DNA from 2 places in the Streptomyces sp. MNU89 genome. Region 2 is predicted to be linked to the other one. Evidence: predicted binding sites of a transcription regulator. Region 2 holds the regulator's gene; the other holds the start of a gene.
The links. Region 2 encodes HrcA, which represses chaperone genes, less so after heat shock. Its sites were predicted from a motif close to TTNGCACTCNGNNNNNCNGAGTGCNAA; they were not measured.
Positions count from the first base shown of each region.

Region 1 (4,837 bases), 1.1 Mb from region 2:
ACCGGGCCCCACCGGCCCGCCCCACGCGTCCGGCCCGCCCTCCACGTCCGGCTCGTCCCACCAGCTCGGCGGACCCCGCGCACCGGCCCCCGAAGACCTCCGCGCCCAGCTCGACACCCTGGCCACCGAGGCGTTCCGCGGCGAACTGGCCGAGATCGACCGGCTGTCCACGCGGGAGATCGCCGAGATCATGAACCGGGAGGACGCCGGCGTCCCCGCCGCCGTGGCCGCGCAGCTGCCGCGGATCGCCGCGGCCGTCGACGGCATCGCCGCGCGGATGGCCCGGGGCGGCCGGCTGATCTACGCGGGCGCGGGCACCGCCGGGCGTCTCGGCGTGCTGGACGCCAGTGAGTGCCCGCCGACGTTCAACACCCCGCCCGGTCAGGTCGTCGGGCTGATCGCGGGCGGCCCGTCCGCCGTGGTGCACTCCGCCGAGGGCGCCGAGGACGACGGGGAGCAGGCGGCCGCGGACCTCGACGCCCTCGCCCTGGCCCCGGAGGACACGGTGGTCGGCGTCTCCGCCTCCGGCCGCACCCCGTACGCCGTCGGCGCCGTCGAGCACGCCCGCTCCCGGGGCGCGCTGACCGTCGGGCTGTCCTGCAACCCGGGCTCGGCCCTGGCGGCGGCCGCCGAGCACGGCATCGAGGTGGTCACCGGCCCGGAGCTGCTGACCGGTTCGACGCGGCTCAAGGCCGGCACCGCGCAGAAGCTGGTCCTCAACATGCTGTCGACGATCACCATGATCCGGCTGGGCAAGACCTACGGGAATCTGATGGTCGACGTCCGGGCCTCGAACGAGAAGCTGCGCGCCCGCTCCCGGCGGATCGTTGCGCTCGCCACCGGCGCCGGGGAGGAGGAGATCGAGGCCGCGCTGGCCGCCACGGGCGGTGAGGTGAAGAACGCCGTCCTGGTGCTGCTCGGCGGCGTGGACGCCCCCACGGCAACCCGTCTGCTGGACGGGGCGGACGGGCGTCTCCGCACCGCCCTGGAAGCGGCCGCGGAACTCTGAGCCGGCAACCCGGCAGCCCGGCAACCCCGGCAATCCATCGATCCGGCTCCGGTACGCGATGTGGTCCGTGGAACGCCGGAGGGCGGCACCCCGTGAGGAGTGCCGCCCTCCGAAACGAGGATCGACGTGACCGGCCGGGGCCGATCAGAAGTCCATGTCACCGCCGGGCATACCACCCGGAGCGGCCGCGGCGGCCTTCTCCGGCTTGTCGGCGATGACGGCCTCGGTGGTGAGGAACAGCGCGGCGATCGACGCGGCGTTCTGCAGCGCGGAGCGCGTCACCTTCGCCGGGTCGATGACGCCCTCGGCCATCAGGTCGGTGTACTCGCCGGTCGCGGCGTTGAGGCCGTGACCCGGAGTCAGGTTCCGCACCTTCTCGACCACGACGCCGCCCTCGAGACCGGCGTTGACCGCGATCTGCTTGAGCGGGGCCTCCAGCGCGAGCTTGACGGCCTGCGCGCCGGTGGCCTCGTCACCCGAGAGGTCCAGCTTCTCGAAGACGGAGACGGTCTGCAGCAGGGCCACGCCACCACCGGCGACGATGCCTTCCTCGACGGCGGCCTTGGCGTTGCGCACCGCGTCCTCGATGCGGTGCTTGCGCTCCTTCAGCTCGACCTCGGTGGCGGCACCGGCCTTGATGACGGCCACGCCGCCGGCCAGCTTCGCCAGGCGCTCCTGGAGCTTCTCGCGGTCGTAGTCCGAGTCGGAGTTCTCGATCTCGGCCCGGATCTGGTTGACGCGGCCCTGGACCTGCTCGCTGTCGCCGGCGCCGTCGACGATCGTCGTCTCGTCCTTGGTGATGACGACCTTGCGGGCGCGGCCCAGCAGCTCCAGACCGGCGTTCTCCAGCTTGAGGCCGACCTCCTCGGAGATGACGGTGCCACCGGTGAGGATGGCGATGTCGCCGAGCATGGCCTTGCGGCGGTCACCAAAGCCGGGCGCCTTGACCGCGACGGACTTGAAGGTGCCGCGGATCTTGTTGACGACCAGGGTCGAGAGCGCCTCGCCCTCGACGTCCTCGGCGATGATCAGCAGCGGCTTGCCGGACTGCATGACCTTCTCCAGCAGCGGGAGGAGGTCCTTGACCGCGCTGACCTTGGAGTTGACGATCAGGATGTACGGGTCGTCGAGCGACGCCTCCATCCGCTCCATGTCGGTGGCGAAGTAGGCGGAGATGTAGCCCTTGTCGAAGCGCATGCCCTCGGTGAGCTCCAGCTCCAGCCCGAAGGTCTGCGACTCCTCGACGGTGATGACGCCTTCCTTGCCGACCTTGTCCATGGCCTCGGCGATGAGCTCGCCGATCTGGGGGTCGCCGGCGGAGATGGAGGCCGTGGAGGCGATCTGCTCCTTGGTCTCGACGTCCTTCGCCTGCTCCAGCAGGGCGGCGGAGACGGCCTCGACGGCCTTCTCGATACCGCGCTTCAGAGCCATCGGGTTGGCGCCCGCGGCTACGTTGCGGAGGCCCTCGCGGACCAGCGCCTGGGCCAGGACGGTCGCGGTCGTCGTGCCGTCACCGGCGACGTCGTCGGTCTTCTTCGCGACTTCCTTGACCAGCTCGGCGCCGATCTTCTCGTACGGGTCCTCGAGCTCGATCTCCTTGGCGATGGAGACACCATCGTTGGTGATCGTGGGCGCGCCCCACTTCTTCTCGAGGACGACGTTCCGGCCCTTGGGGCCGAGAGTGACCTTGACGGCGTCGGCGAGCTGGTTCATTCCGCGCTCGAGGCCGCGCCGCGCCTCCTCGTCGAACGCGATGGTCTTGGCCATGTGAAGTGGTCCTCCCAGGACTTCGGGGTCCCCCCGGCCTGCGGCTGGGGGAGGATTTCTCCGGACCGCGCTGGCGCCCGCGACGGACGGCCTGCCGGCCTCGCGGTTCCTTGCCCCGCTTGGCCTGCGGGCCTCACCGACCCGGTCCTTCTGTCACTCTCCGGGGGAGAGTGCTAACGCCAATGATTAGCACTCTCCCCCTTCGAGTGCAAGCGCCCACCGGAGCCTCCGGGCGCGTACGGCCCTCACGGCGCGCGGACGGCGGCGCGGGCGAAGGGCGGGCGGAGGGCGGGCGGAAAGCGGTACGGACGGCGGGGGACGGACGCGGGCACGGCGAAGGGCCCGCACCCCCTGCGCCGGGGATGCGGACCCTTCAGAGGTGTGGCCGGTCGGCGCTCAGCCGGCGACGCGGACCATGTCCGCCTGCGGCCCCTTCTGGCCCTGCGAGATCTCGAACTCCACCCGCTGGCCTTCTTCGAGGGTGCGGTAGCCGTCCATCTGGATCGCGCTGTAGTGCACGAAGACGTCCGCACCACCGTCGACCGCGATGAAGCCGTATCCCTTCTCCGCGTTGAACCACTTGACGGTGCCCTGAGCCATTCCTAACTCCCCTATTACTGGCCCTTGCGCAGGACCGCACTCCGCGGACCCGGGTCAGACCTCACGACCCAGCGGTCCCTTGGCCGTCGGCATGGGGGGACCACCGGGAAGTGTGCGCCGGAACGCGTCGACCGCGGCCGAATGTATCTGCCCAACTGCCCTCTGCAACAGGTCAATCGGACGAGAATTCAGCCGCGGCCGGAAAGGAGTTTCCGGGGGATTCACGGAAAATCCGGGGCAACCCGGACCGGGCATGACGGACCTTCGCGACAAATCGCCCTCGCCCTTCGGACACAGGTTGTCGCGTTCTCGTCTGCGGTCGGCGGATGCCGGAAGGGGATCGGACCAACTGTACCGCGCTCAACGACGCGGAATTACCCCCTCCGTTTGTTTGACGGAGGGGGCAATCGCGGTGACGCAGGGTGGGTTCCACCGGTGATCCGCTTCCGGACCGCCCCGGTGCGGCGGCTCAGCCGCCGGCGACCGCCGGGATGATCGAGACGCCCGCGCCGTCCGGCGTGGCCGTCTCCAGACCCTCGGCGAAGCGGACGTCGTCGTCGTTGACGTAGACGTTGACGAAGCGGCGCAGCTTGCCGGCGTCGTCCAGCACGCGGGCGCCGATGCCCTGGTGGTTCTTCTCCAGGTCCGCGAGCACCTCGGCGAGCGTCGCGCCCTCGGCCTCCACCTCGGCCTTGCCTCCGGTGTAGGTCCGCAGGATGGTCGGAATTCGGACGGTGACGCTCATGCGAGGCCTGCCTCTCGGAAGGATGCGAGGGTGGGACGGATGGTGGCGGAGGGACCGGTGGTGGGGGCCACCGCGTCCAGGGTCTTGAGGCCGTCACCGGTGTTGAGCACGACGGTCTCACCGGCCGGGTCGAGCTGCCCGGTCTCGATGAGCTTCTTCAGCACGCCGACGGTGACACCGCCCGCGGTCTCCGCGAAGACGCCCTCGGTGCGGGCCAGCAGCTTGATGGCGTCGACGATCTGCTCGTCGTTCACGTCCTCGACGGCGCCGCCCGTGCGGCGGGCGATGTCCAGGACGTACGGGCCGTCGGCCGGGTTGCCGATCGCCAGCGACTTGGCGATGGTGTCCGGCTTCACGGGGCGCACCACGTCGTGCCCGTCCTTGAAGGCGCGGGACACCGGGGAGCAGCCCTCGGCCTGCGCGCCGAAGATCTTGTACGGCTTCTCCTCGACCAGTCCGAGCGCGATCAGCTCCTTCAGACCCTTGTCGATCTTCGTGAGCTGGGAGCCGGAGGCGATGGGGACGACGAGGTTGTCCGGCAGCCGCCAGCCGAGCTGCTCGCAGATCTCGTAGGCCAGGGTCTTGGAGCCCTCGCCGTAGTACGGCCGGAGGTTGACGTTGACGAAGCCCCAGCCCTCGCCGATCGGGTCGCCGATCAGCTCCGAGCAGAAGCGGTTCACGTCGTCGTAGGTGCCCTCGATGCCGACCAGGTCGCC
Region 1 covers NZ_JAJKLL010000001.1:4,175,132-4,179,968, reverse strand. Annotated here, with positions in the region: gene murQ (N-acetylmuramic acid 6-phosphate etherase) at 1-1,009, shown strand, start outside; gene groL (chaperonin GroEL) at 1,154-2,776, opposite strand; gene E4N63_RS18025 (cold-shock protein) at 3,173-3,376, opposite strand; gene E4N63_RS18020 (MoaD/ThiS family protein) at 3,846-4,121, opposite strand; gene thrC (threonine synthase) at 4,118-4,837, opposite strand, start outside.
Region 1: groL (chaperonin GroEL) is a predicted target of HrcA. The motif match lies at 2,927-2,953, and genes of this name have one in related genera.

Region 2 (4,837 bases):
GGTCTCCGTGTCACCGAGCGGGGCGGCGTACCAGGAGGATTCCCCGGCGAGCTGCTCGCGGTAGACGGCGACCGCGGCGGCGTCGGCGACGGGCCGCTGCGGCAGGAAGAGGTTGACCCCGAAGGGGCGGTCGGTCAGCCCGCGCGCCACCCGGATCTCCTGGTACATGGCCTCGGGTGTCTTGTGGCCGGCTGCGAGGAAACCGAGCCCGCCGGCCCGGCACACGGCGGCGGCCAGCTCCGGGCGGGAGGCCCCGCCCGCCATGGGCGCCTGGATGATGGGGTACCGGAAGAGGTCCGTCACCGCGGGGACACCCCCCGTTGCTGCAGCCATGTGGCACATGGTGTCACGGAGCACTGCGCGGGCGGACCCCTCCCGCCGTTCTTTCCGGCGGGCGGACGGCGGCACGGCGCGGCCCCGGCGGGGATCCGCCGGGGCCGGTCCGTGCGTGCCGAAGGCGTCGGGGCCGGTCGGCTCAGCGGCCGTTGAAGGCGTCCTTCAGCCGGGAGAAGAGACCCTGCTGACCGGGCTGGAAGTGGCCGGCCGGGCGTTCCTCGCCGCGGAGCTTGGCGAGCTGCCGGAGCAGGTCCTCCTGCTGGGGGTCGAGCTTGGTCGGGGTCTGCACCTCGACGTGGACGATCAGGTCGCCGCGCCCGCCACCGCGCAGATGCGTGATGCCGCGCTGGTGGAGCGGGATCGACTGGCCGGACTGGGTGCCGGGCCGGATGTCGACCTCCTCCATGCCGTCCAGCGTCTCCAGCGGGCACTGGGTGCCGAGGGCCGCCGCCGTCATCGGGATGGTGACCGTGCAGTGCAGATCGTCGCCGCGCCGCTGGAAGACCGGGTGCGGCACCTCGTGGATCTCGACGTAGAGATCACCGGGCGGGCCGCCGCCGGGGCCGACCTCGCCCTCGCCGGCGAGCTGGATCCGGGTGCCGTTGTCCACACCCGCCGGGATCTTGACGGTCAGGGTGCGCCGCGAGCGGATGCGGCCGTCACCGGCGCACTCCGGGCACGGGGTCGGCACGACGGTGCCGAAGCCCTGGCACTGCGGGCAGGGGCGGGAGGTCATGACCTGCCCCAGGAAGGACCGCGTCACCTGGGAGACCTCACCGCGGCCGCGGCACATGTCGCAGGTCTGGGCGGAGGTACCGGGGGCGGCACCCTCGCCGCTGCAGGTGTTGCAGACGACGGCCGTGTCAACCTGGATGTCCTTGGTGGTGCCGAACGCGGCCTCGTCCAGCTCGACTTCGAGCCGGATCATCGCGTCCTGGCCGCGCCGGGTACGGGATCTCGGGCCGCGCTGCGAGGCGGTGCCGAAGAACGCGTCCATGATGTCGGAGAAGTTGCCGAAGCCGGCCCCGCCGAAGCCGGGGCCCGCGCCGCCGCCGGCCCCCGACATCGGGTCCCCGCCGAGGTCGTAGACCTGCTTCTTCTGCGGGTCCGACAGCACCTCGTAGGCGGCGTTGATCTCCTTGAACCGCTCCTGCGTCTTGGGGTCCGGATTGACGTCCGGGTGCAGCTCGCGTGCGAGACGGCGGAACGCCTTCTTGATCTCGTCCTGTCCAGCGTCCCGGCTCACGCCCAGTACGGCGTAGTAGTCGGTGGCCACTTACGACTCCGCCAGGATCTGTCCGACGTAACGTGCCACTGCGCGTACCGCTCCCATCGTTCCGGGGTAATCCATGCGGGTCGGTCCGACCACGCCGAGTTTCGCCACCGCCTCGTCGCCCGAACCGTAGCCGACGGCGACGACGGAGGTGGATGTCAGGCCCTCATGGGCGTTCTCATGCCCGATGCGCACCGTCATCCCGGGCTCCTCGGAGGCGCCGAGCAGCTTCAGCAGCACGACCTGCTCCTCCAGGGCCTCCAGCACGGGCCGGATGGTCAGCGGGAAGTCGTGGCGGAAACGGGTGAGATTGGCGGTACCGCCGATCATCAGCCGCTCCTCGGTCTCCTCGACGAGGGTCTCCATGAGGGTGGCGAGCACCGTGGAGACCGTCCCGCGGTCCTCCGTCTCGAAGGACTCCGGAAGATCCTGCACCAAGCGCGGCACATCCGCGAAACGGTGGCCGGAAACCGCGCTGTTGAGGCGGGCCCGCAGATCGGCCAGCGAGGTGTCCCCGAACGGCGCGGGGCAGTCCACCATGCGCTGTTCGACCCGGCCGGTGTCGGTGATCAGGACGAGCATGATCCGCGCGGGCGCCATGGACAGCAGTTCGACATGGCGCACGGTCGAGCGGGTGAGCGACGGGTACTGCACCACCGCCACCTGCCGGGTCAGCTGCGCGAGCAGCCGCACCGTGCGCCCCACCACGTCGTCGAGGTCGACGGCGCCGTCCAGGAAGTTCTGGATGGCCCGGCGCTCCGCCGTGGAGAGCGGTTTCACACCGGCGAGCTTGTCGACGAACAGCCGGTAGCCCTTGTCCGTGGGGATGCGACCGGCACTGGTGTGCGGCTGGGCGATGAAGCCCTCGTCCTCCAGCGCGGCCATGTCGTTGCGCACGGTGGCGGGCGACACGCCGAGGCGGTGGCGCTCCGTGAGCGCCTTGGAGCCGACCGGCTCCTCGGTGCCGACGTAGTCCTGGACGATGGCGCGCAGCACTTCGAGTCTGCGTTCGCTCAGCATCGCGCTCACCTCCCAGTCGGTCCCTCTGGTCCGGTCTCTGGCACTCGATCCGCGCGAGTGCCAGTTTCCCCGGCCAAGTGTACGGCGGTGTGGTACGGCAAGGGCAAGGCCGGACCGGTTACGGGGCGGATACGCGGCCGGTGGACGGCACCTCGGGCGGACACGGCGACCCGCCTGCGACTAGCGTCATCGTATGGAGCACGGTTGGGAAGAGGCGGACTGGGAGCAACTGGCGCGCGGTGTCGCACGCCGCCGTCTGCCGGGCTGGGACGCCACGACGGGACTGGTGTACGGACCGGACGCGGCCCTGGTCGTGGACGCGGGGGCGAGCCTCGCCGAGGGGGCGGACATCCGCCGGTGGGCGCGGCGCCTGGCGGGGCGCCACGTGACCCATCTCGCATTCACGCACGGGCATTTCGACCATGTGCTGGGCGCCGCCGCCTTCGCCGGCGTCCGGACCTACGGGGCCGTGGGCCTGGACCGGCTGCTCAGCGGCGGAGGGGAGGCGGTGGCCGCCGACGCCGTCCGGCACGGACTGGACGCCGGGGACGCGGCCGAGGCCGCCGATCTGCTGGCCCCGCCGCAGCACCCGGTCTCCGGCGAGATGACGGTGGGCCTCGGCGGCGGCCGGGAGGCCGTGCTCGTCAACGTCGGGCCGGGGCACACAGCGCACGATCTGGCGGTGCTGGTGCCGGGCGACCCCTGCGTCGTCTTCTGCGGCGACCTGGTGGAGCAGTCGGGGGAGCCCCAGGCCGGCCCGGACGCCGTGCCCGGGCGCTGGCCGGCCGCGCTGGACCGGCTGGTGGAACTCGGCGGCGAGGACGCGCTGTACGTGCCCGGTCACGGAGCGGTGGTGGACGCACGCTTCGTACGGGCCCAACGCGACGCGCTGGCGGGGCGGTTCGGCGTGTCGTGACCGGCGCCGGCCCGCCGTTCGTATCGTCTGAGCCCATGCGCAGCAGACAGTACGGGCCCGATCTGACCCCGCCGTGGAAGAAGACCCGGCCGGCGCCCGAGGTGGCGGCCGAGCCCGGTCTCGTCGTGGAGGAGGCCGCCAGCGGGTTCTGCGGCGCGGTCATCCGCTGCGAGAAGACGGCACAGGGGCCCGTGGTGACCCTGGAGGACCGCTTCGGCAAGCACCGGGTGTTCCCGATGGAGCCGCGCGGCTTCCTGCTGGAGGGGCGCACGGTCACGCTGGTGCGCCCCGCGGCCGCCGCGCCCGCCGCCCCGCGCCGCCCGGCCCGCACCGCCTCGGGGTCGGTCGCCGTCCCGGAGGCGCGGGCGCGGGTCGCACGCGCCGGGCGGATCTATGTGGAGGGACGGCACGACGCCGAACTCGTCGAGCGGGTCTGGGGCGACGATCTGCGCATCGAGGGCGTGGTGGTCGAATATCTGGAGGGCATCGACGATCTCCCGGCGGTGGTACGGGAGTTCGGGCCGTCGGCGGACGCGCGGCTCGGGGTGCTCGTCGACCACCTGGTGCCCGGCTCCAAGGAGTCGCGAATCGCGGCGGAGGTCATGGCGGACGGTGCCCTGGGCGAGCACGTTCTCGTCGTCGGCCACCCGTACATCGACATCTGGGAGGCCGTGAAACCGGCCTCCGCCGGCATCCCCGCCTGGCCCTCGGTGCCCCGGGGCCAGGACTGGAAGACGGGCGTCTGCCGTGCGCTGGGCTGGCCGGAGAACACCGGCGCGGCGTGGCAGCGCATCCTCTCCTCCGTGCACAGCTTCCGGGACCTGGAGCCGGAGCTGCTCGGACGGGTGGAGGAGCTCATCGACCATGTGACGGCGCCGTAGCCCCCGGCCACCGGCCTTCGTGTCCCGGATCCGGCACCCGGCCGCCGGCCCCCGGGTCAGTCCACCAGGTCGCGGACCACCGCGTCGGCGAGCAGCCGTCCGCGCAGCGTCAGAGCCGCCCGGCCGTGCTCGTACGGCCCGGGCCGGAGCAGGCCGTCCGCCACGGCGCGGGCCGCCGCGCGCAGGCCTGCCGGGGCCAGCAGCTCCAGCGGGCAGCCGTCGGAGAGCCGCAGTTCGAGAAGGATCCGCTCGACGCGCCGGTCCTCGGCCGTCAGCACCTCGCGCCCGGCACCAGGCGCGCGGCCCTCGGCGAGCGCCTGGGCGTACGCCCCGGGGTGCTTCACATTCCACCAGCGCACCCCGCCGACGTGGCTGTGCGCGCCGGGGCCCGCGCCCCACCAGTCGGCGCCG
Region 2 covers NZ_JAJKLL010000001.1:5,280,980-5,285,816, reverse strand. Annotated here, with positions in the region: gene E4N63_RS22510 (nitronate monooxygenase) at 1-333, opposite strand, end outside; gene dnaJ (molecular chaperone DnaJ) at 476-1,612, opposite strand; gene hrcA (heat-inducible transcriptional repressor HrcA) at 1,613-2,629, opposite strand; gene E4N63_RS22495 (MBL fold metallo-hydrolase) at 2,823-3,545, shown strand; gene E4N63_RS22490 (DUF3097 domain-containing protein) at 3,581-4,426, shown strand; gene hemW (radical SAM family heme chaperone HemW) at 4,483-4,837, opposite strand, start outside.